DNA from 2 places in the Nocardioides sp. Root151 genome. Region 2 is predicted to be linked to the other one. Evidence: riboswitches for the same ligand, from Rfam matches in the RefSeq annotation. Region 2 holds a riboswitch; the other holds the start of a gene.

Region 1 (3,417 bases), on a different contig from region 2:
AGGGGGCGACGGTGACCGTCGGCTCGTGCGTGACCGGGAAGTTCACCGATGCGGCGATGAAGCAGTTCTCGCTGGCCTCGTGGTGGATGGCCAGCGCGGTCTCGACCTGGTCCGGCGCGGCGACGACCACGCGAGGACGCAGCACCACCGAGGTGAAGCGTCCGCCCTGGCCGACCTGTGCCATGGTGCCGACCGGCGAGTCGTCGTACGCCGTGACCACGACGCCGTGGTTGACCGCGGAGTGCAGGTAGGACAGCAGGTGACACTCGGCGAGCGCGGCGAGCAGCAGCTCCTCGGGATTCCAGCGGCCGCGGTCACCGCGGAAGGTCGGGTCGGCCGATGCTTCGAGGTCCGGCTTGCCGTCGGCGCGCAGGAGGACGTCGCGGGTGTAGTCGCGATAGCCGCTGGTGCCGGTGCCGCGGTTGCCCTGCCAGGTCAGGTCGAGCGCGTAGGTGTGGTCCATGCGCTCATCATCGCGCGTCAGGAACTACGGCAGTTCACCCACACCGGGCAACGGCGCCCGCTCAACACCACGCCGAAGCGGTCGAACTGCCGCACTTCTTCACGGCGCGGCGTCCGCACGTCCGGCACCGCAGCTGCGGCGGGCCCGGGCTCAGCAGCCGCCGGCCACCGCGGGGATGATCGAGACCTGTACGCCGTCAGCCGTGGGCGTCTCGAGGTTGTCGAGGAAGCGGACGTCCTCGTTGCCGACGTACACGTTGACGAAGCGACGCAGGGCGCCGTTGTCGTCGAGCACGCGCGCCTTGATGCCCTCATGGTTGGCGTCGAGGTTGTCGAGCACCTCGGCGAGAGTGCCGCCCTCGGCGGTGACCTCGGACTCGCCACCGGTGTAGGTGCGCAGGATGGTCGGGATGCGGACGGAAACGCTCATGGCTACTCCTGGGGTCGGGTGTGCATCAAGGATTGCGGGTTCGAGGCGCAAGAACCCACGGTTCGCGCATCAAGAATCCACGGTTCGTCAGATGATGTTGGCGGCGACGAAGGCGTCGTAGGACGGGGCGATCGTGACCCGGGCGCTGACTCGTTCGGAGACCGCGTCGAGGGTCTTGAGACCGTGACCGGTGTTGATCACGACGGTCTCGAGCGAGGTGTCGAGCTGTCCGGTCTCGACCAGCTTCTTGAGTACGCCGACCGTGGTGCCGCCGGCGGTCTCCGTGAAGATGCCCTCGGTGCGGGCCAGCAGCACGATCGCGTCGCGGACCTGGTCGTCGGTGATGTCCTCGACCGCTCCGCCCGAGCGCCGGCACACGTCGAGCACGTAGATGCCGTCGGCCGGGTTGCCGATGGCCAGCGACTTGGCGATGGTGTCGGGCTTGACCGGGCGGATCGCGTCGACGCCGGCCTTGTAGGCCACCGAGACCGGCGAGCACCCCTCGGCCTGCGCGCCGTACACGCGGTAGGGCTTGTCCTCGACGAGGCCGAGCTTGATCAGCTCCTGGAAGGCCTTGTCGACCTTGGTCAGCTGGGAGCCGGAGGCCACCGGGATCACGATCTGGTCGGGCAGGCGCCAGCCGAGCTGCTCGGCGATCTCGTAGCCGAGCGTCTTGGAGCCCTCGGCGTAGTAGGGACGCACGTTGACGTTCACGAACGCCCAGCCGTCCTCTTCGCCGGCGATCTCGGAGGCCAGTTTGTTGACGTCGTCGTAGTTGCCGTCGACGGCGATGAGGTTGTCGGTGAAGACCGCCGAGTTCACCTGCTTGGGCTGCTCGAGGTTGCTCGGGATGAACACGACCGTCTTGATGCCGGCACGGGCACCGGCGGCGGCGACCGCGTTGGCCAGGTTGCCGGTGCTGGGGCAGGCGAAGACCTTGGCGTCGAACTCGCGGGCGGCGCTGAGTGCGCAGGCGACGACGCGGTCCTTGAACGAGTTGGTGGGGTTGGTCGAGTCGTCCTTCACCCACAGGTTGTCGATGCCGAGCTCGCGACCGAGGTTGTCAGCCTTGAGCAGGCGGGTGAAGCCGGGCTCGGTGTTGGGGCTCTGCTCGATGTCGTCGGGCACCGGCAGCAGGGCCTTGTAGCGCCAGATGTTCGCGGGGCCGGCCTCGATCTGCTCGCGGGTCACGGCCGGGAAGTCGTAGGCGATCTCGAGGGGTCCGAAGCACTCCGGACACGCGTAGTGGGGACCCAGCGCGATCTGGTGGCCGCACTCGCGACACGACAGGCCGGTGGCATTGCCGAAGGCGCCTTCGCGGAGTGTCTTGCCGGCCTCGACTGTTGGTGCGCTCATGAGTCCTCCTTCTCATCTTCCCCAACGGCGTATCTCGCCGCGGGCCGGAATTAGCACCGTTTCCACGACTGATCCGGCGGGGCCGGGTCAGGGGGCTCGTGGCGGTTGCCGGGACTTCACTGGGCCGTTCCCTCAGTCCCTCTCGATGAGCTGTTGCTCAGCCTACGCAGCCTGTCTCACGATGTGCACATCGGGTCCGGGATGCGGACACGCTCGAGGCGTCGGAGTCGCGTCATCCGTCGTCGTGCGTCGCCACGCGCGGTCGTCGTACGCCGTCTCGCACCAGGGCGCCTCGTCGTACGACGGCAGCATCCGGAACGCGCAGCGAACGGACATGATTGGGTGGACCCATGGAGTTCATCTCCGCGACAGGTGAGGAGCGGTACGCCGCGCTGGTGCGTGTCGCCGCTGACAGTGTCATCGGACTCGACCTCGACGGCACCCTGTCGCCGATCGTCGACGACCCCAGCCTGGCCCGGATCCACCCCGACGCCGGCGAGGTCCTCGTCGAGCTGGCCGAGCACGTGGCCGCGATCGCGATCATCACCGGTCGGCCCGCCCGCCAGGCCCTCGCGCTCGGCGGACTCGACGACGTCGGCAACGCGATCGGCGAGATGGGCAAGGAGCTCTACATCTTCGGGCAGTACGGCAACGAGCGGTGGTCCTCGGTCAACCGCCGGGTGATCTCGCCGCGTCCGCCGCACGGCCTGGCCAGCTTCCTGCTCGGGTTGCCCTCACTGCTGCGACGGGCCGATGCATTCGACGCGTACGTCGAGGAGAAGGGGCTGGCGGTCGCCGTACACACCCGGCGGCTGCCGGACGCGACCGCCGCGTTCGAGCGACTCCTTGGCCCGGTCTCCGAGCTCGCCGCGGCCAACGACCTGACCGTGGAGCCGGGGCGCAGCGTGATCGAGGTGCGCGCGCCGGGCACCCACAAGGGCGACGCCGTGCACACCATCGCCGAGGAGCTGTCGACGCGCGGCTTCATGTTCGCCGGCGACGACCTGGGCGACCTGGAGGCCTTCGCGGCAGTCGAGGAGCTGCGGCAGGCGGGCCAGGCCACGTTGCTGGTGTGCTCGTCGTCCGACGAACAGGGCGCGCTGCTGCGGCGTGCGGACGTCTCGGTCGACGGGCCCGAGGGCGTGCTCGACCTCCTGCGGCAGCTCAGT
Region 2 (3,417 bases):
TGATGCCGGTCTCGGCCTTCTTGACGTCGTAGTCGGCGGCCTGGATCAGCTTGAGCAGGATGTTCTCGACGTCCTCACCGACGTAGCCGGCCTCGGTCAGGGCCGTGGCGTCGGCGATCGCGAAGGGCACGTTGAGCATGCGCGCGAGGGTCTGGGCCAGGTAGGTCTTGCCGCACCCGGTGGGGCCCATGACGAGGATGTTGGACTTCGCCACCTCGACGGCCTCGTCCTTGGCGTGCTTGCCGGCCGTGTCGAGCGACGCACCGGCCTGCACCCGCTTGTAGTGGTTGTAGACCGCCACGGCGAGGGACTTCTTCGCGTGCTCCTGGCCGATCACGTAGGAGTTGAGGAACTCGAAGATCTCCTTCGGCTTCGGCAGCTCCTCGAGACCCACCTCGGAGCGCTCGCTGAGCTCCTCCTCGATGATCTCGTTGCAGAGGTCGATGCACTCGTCACAGATGTAGACACCCGGTCCGGCGATCAACTTCTTGACCTGCTTCTGGCTCTTTCCGCAGAAAGAGCATTTCAACAGGTCGCCTCCGTCACCAATGCGTGCCACGGGCGGTCATCCTTCCTCTGCCTGATCAACTTCTCGACGGTACCCCGTGCCCGGCCGCTTGCGCTGCCGGACACGAGGTCCGATCGGGTCATGCGAGCGCGGGGAGCGCCTTGCGGGATTCGAGGATCGCGTCGACCAGGCCGTATTCCACGGCCGCGTCGGCGGTGAGGATCTTGTCGCGCTCGATGTCGCGGCTGACCTCCTCGACCGGCTTGCCGGTGTGGTCGGCGATCATCTTCTCGAGCAGCTCACGCATGCGGATGATCTCGTTGGCCTGGATCTCCAGGTCGGAGATCTGGCCGCCCTGGCCCTCGGTGTAGGGCTGGTGGATCAGGATGCGGCTGTTGGGCAGCGCCAGGCGCTTGCCGGGCGCACCCGCGGCGAGGAGTACGGCGGCAGCCGAGGCAGCCTGCCCCAGGCACACGGTCTGCACCTCGGGCTTGATGAACCGCATCGTGTCGTAGATCGCGGTCAGCGCGGTGAAGGAGCCACCGGGGCTGTTGATGTAGATGGAGATGTCGCGATCGGGGTCCATCGACTCGAGGCAGAGCAGCTGCGCCATCACCGCGTTGGCGATGTCGTCGCTGATCGGCGTGCCGAGGAAGATGATGCGGTCCTCGAAGAGCTTGCCGTAGGGGTCGATGCGCCGGAACCCGTAGGAGGTGCGCTCTTCCCACTGGGGGATGTAGTAGTTCATGGGGTCAGGCCTTTCCGTGGGCCGGGCGGCCTTCGTCTGCGGTCTCGCGGGCGTTGGTGATCACCTTGTCGATGAGGCCGTACTCGAGGGCCTCGCCGGGGGTGAACCAACGGTCACGGTCGGAGTCGCGCTCGATCTCTTCGATGGTGCGGCCGGTGTGGTGGGCGATCAGCTCACCGAGCTGCTTCTTGAGCAGCAGGCTCTGCTGGGCCTGGATCTTGATGTCGGAGGCCGAACCACCGATGCCGCCCGACGGCTGGTGCATCATGATGCGCGCGTGGGGCAACGCGTAGCGCTTGCCCTGGGTGCCGGCGCAGAGCAGGAACTGGCCCATCGAGGCGGCCAGGCCCATGCCGACCGTGGCGACGTCGTTGGGGATGTAGTTCATCGTGTCGTAGATCGCCATGCCGGCGTCGACGGACCCGCCCGGACTGTTGATGTGCAAGAAGATGTCGGCCTCAGGGTCCTCGGCCGAGAGGAGCAGGAGCTGGGCGCAGATCGCGTTGGCGTTCTGGTCGCGCACCTCGGAACCGAGGAACACGATGCGCTCGCGGAGCAACCGCTGGTAGATGTGGTCGTCAAGCCCGTAGGACGCGCCGCCGCCGTTGGCTTCGACAGAGCGTCGGGGCTCATTCATGTGGCTCTGATTCTGGTTCACGAGAGCGACATTAGCCGCCCGGACCGACACATCCACGCGTCGGACACCCCTGTTCGCCCACAGCAGATTCGACAGGCGGGGCCATCCCGGAGCGAACCCGGGATTCCCGGGTCGCGGCCGGGCAGGGTTCCGGCTAACATCCTGACCACGGTCATGAGTGCCAGCACCAAGCCCCGGCTTGCTGGCCGCCAACCCTCCTCCGCGGTGGGGTGGCCCGGGTGACGACCTGGCCCGTTGCGCGGTGCAACGGGCAAGCGCGGATCTCGACGCTTCGGGGTCCCGGAACCCCGGAGGTCACCCATGTCCCTGCTCGCCACTCTCCCTGCCGTCGTCGGTGCCGATCTCACGGTGCCCGTCGGCGACGGCGTGCTGCCGTACGCCAACCTCGACTACGCCGCCTCGGCGCCCTGCCTGGCCGCTGTGCAGGAGGCGGTCACCCGGGCCCTGCCGACGTACAGCAGCGTGCACCGGGGTGCGGGCTACGCCTCGCAGGTCACGACCCGCGCCTACGAGGAGGCACGCGAGACCGTGCGGGAGTTCCTCGGCGGGCCGCAGGCCGTGGTGTTCGTGCGCAACACCACCGACGCCTTCAACCTGCTGGCCCGGGCCGTGCCCAGCGGCACCAGCGTGGTGGTCTTCGACTCCGAGCACCACGCCACGCAACTGCCCTGGCGCCACGCCGTACGCCTCACTCCCCCGGCCACCCCGGCCGCGGCCGTCGCCGCCGCACGCGAGGCGCTGGAGGCCTGTCCGGTCGGGCCGCGACTCCTCGTGGTCACCGCCGCCTCGAACGTCACCGGCGAGCTGTGGCCGGTGCGGGAGCTCGCCGACGTGGCCCACGCGTGCGGCGCGCGGATCGCGGTCGACGCGGCGCAGTACGTCGCGCATCGACCGCTCGACGCCACGGGCCTGGACTACGTGGCCTTCTCGGGTCACAAGCTCTATGCACCCTTCGGGACGGGCGTGCTGGCTGGCCGGGCGGACTGGCTGCGCGCCGCGGCGCCGTACCTCCGCGGCGGTGGGGCGACCCGCAGCGTGGCCCCCGACGGGCGCGTCGAGTGGACTGCGGACGCCGAGCAGCGACACGAGGCCGGCACCCCCAACGTGCTCGGCGCGGTCGCCCTCGCCGCTGCCTGCCGCGAGCTCTCCGCCGACTGGGACGCCGTCGTCGCGGCCGAGACGCGCCTCCTCGAACGGCTGCGTTCGGGCCTGGCGCAGGTGCCCGGCCTGCGCGAGCTCAGCCTGTGGGGACCCGACCACCCACGGCTCGGCATCCTGGCCTTCACCGTCGAGGGCCACTCAGCCCGCGACGTCGCACAGCACCTCGCGGACAGGCACGGCATAGGCGTGCGCGATGGCAAGTTCTGCGCCCACCCGTTGCTGGCCCACCTGCTCGGCGGGTCCGGCGGCTGCGACGAGGACGGTACGGCGGTGCGCGCCAGCCTCGGCCTCGGCACGGTGGACGAGCACGTGGACCGCCTCGTCGCCGGGCTGCGCGAGCTG

What was found. A riboswitch is a leader RNA that binds a small molecule or an ion and turns the genes downstream of it on or off. The one in region 2 is predicted to bind S-adenosylmethionine.
Region 1: another riboswitch for S-adenosylmethionine. It lies ahead of thrC (threonine synthase); the one in region 2 lies ahead of ASD66_RS22245 (aminotransferase class V-fold PLP-dependent enzyme).

What each region holds. Positions count from the first base shown of each region.
Region 1 covers NZ_LMGG01000001.1:782,531-785,947, forward strand. Annotated here, with positions in the region: gene ASD66_RS03695 (OsmC family protein) at 1-463, opposite strand, end outside; gene ASD66_RS03700 (MoaD/ThiS family protein) at 614-892, opposite strand; gene thrC (threonine synthase) at 980-2,248, opposite strand; SAM riboswitch class I at 2,258-2,400, opposite strand; gene otsB (trehalose-phosphatase) at 2,599-3,417, shown strand, end outside.
Region 2 covers NZ_LMGG01000007.1:985,392-988,808, reverse strand. Annotated here, with positions in the region: gene clpX (ATP-dependent Clp protease ATP-binding subunit ClpX) at 1-559, opposite strand, end outside; gene ASD66_RS22255 (ATP-dependent Clp protease proteolytic subunit) at 648-1,256, opposite strand; gene ASD66_RS22250 (ATP-dependent Clp protease proteolytic subunit) at 1,261-1,893, opposite strand; SAM riboswitch class IV at 2,064-2,177, shown strand; gene ASD66_RS22245 (aminotransferase class V-fold PLP-dependent enzyme) at 2,215-3,417, shown strand, end outside.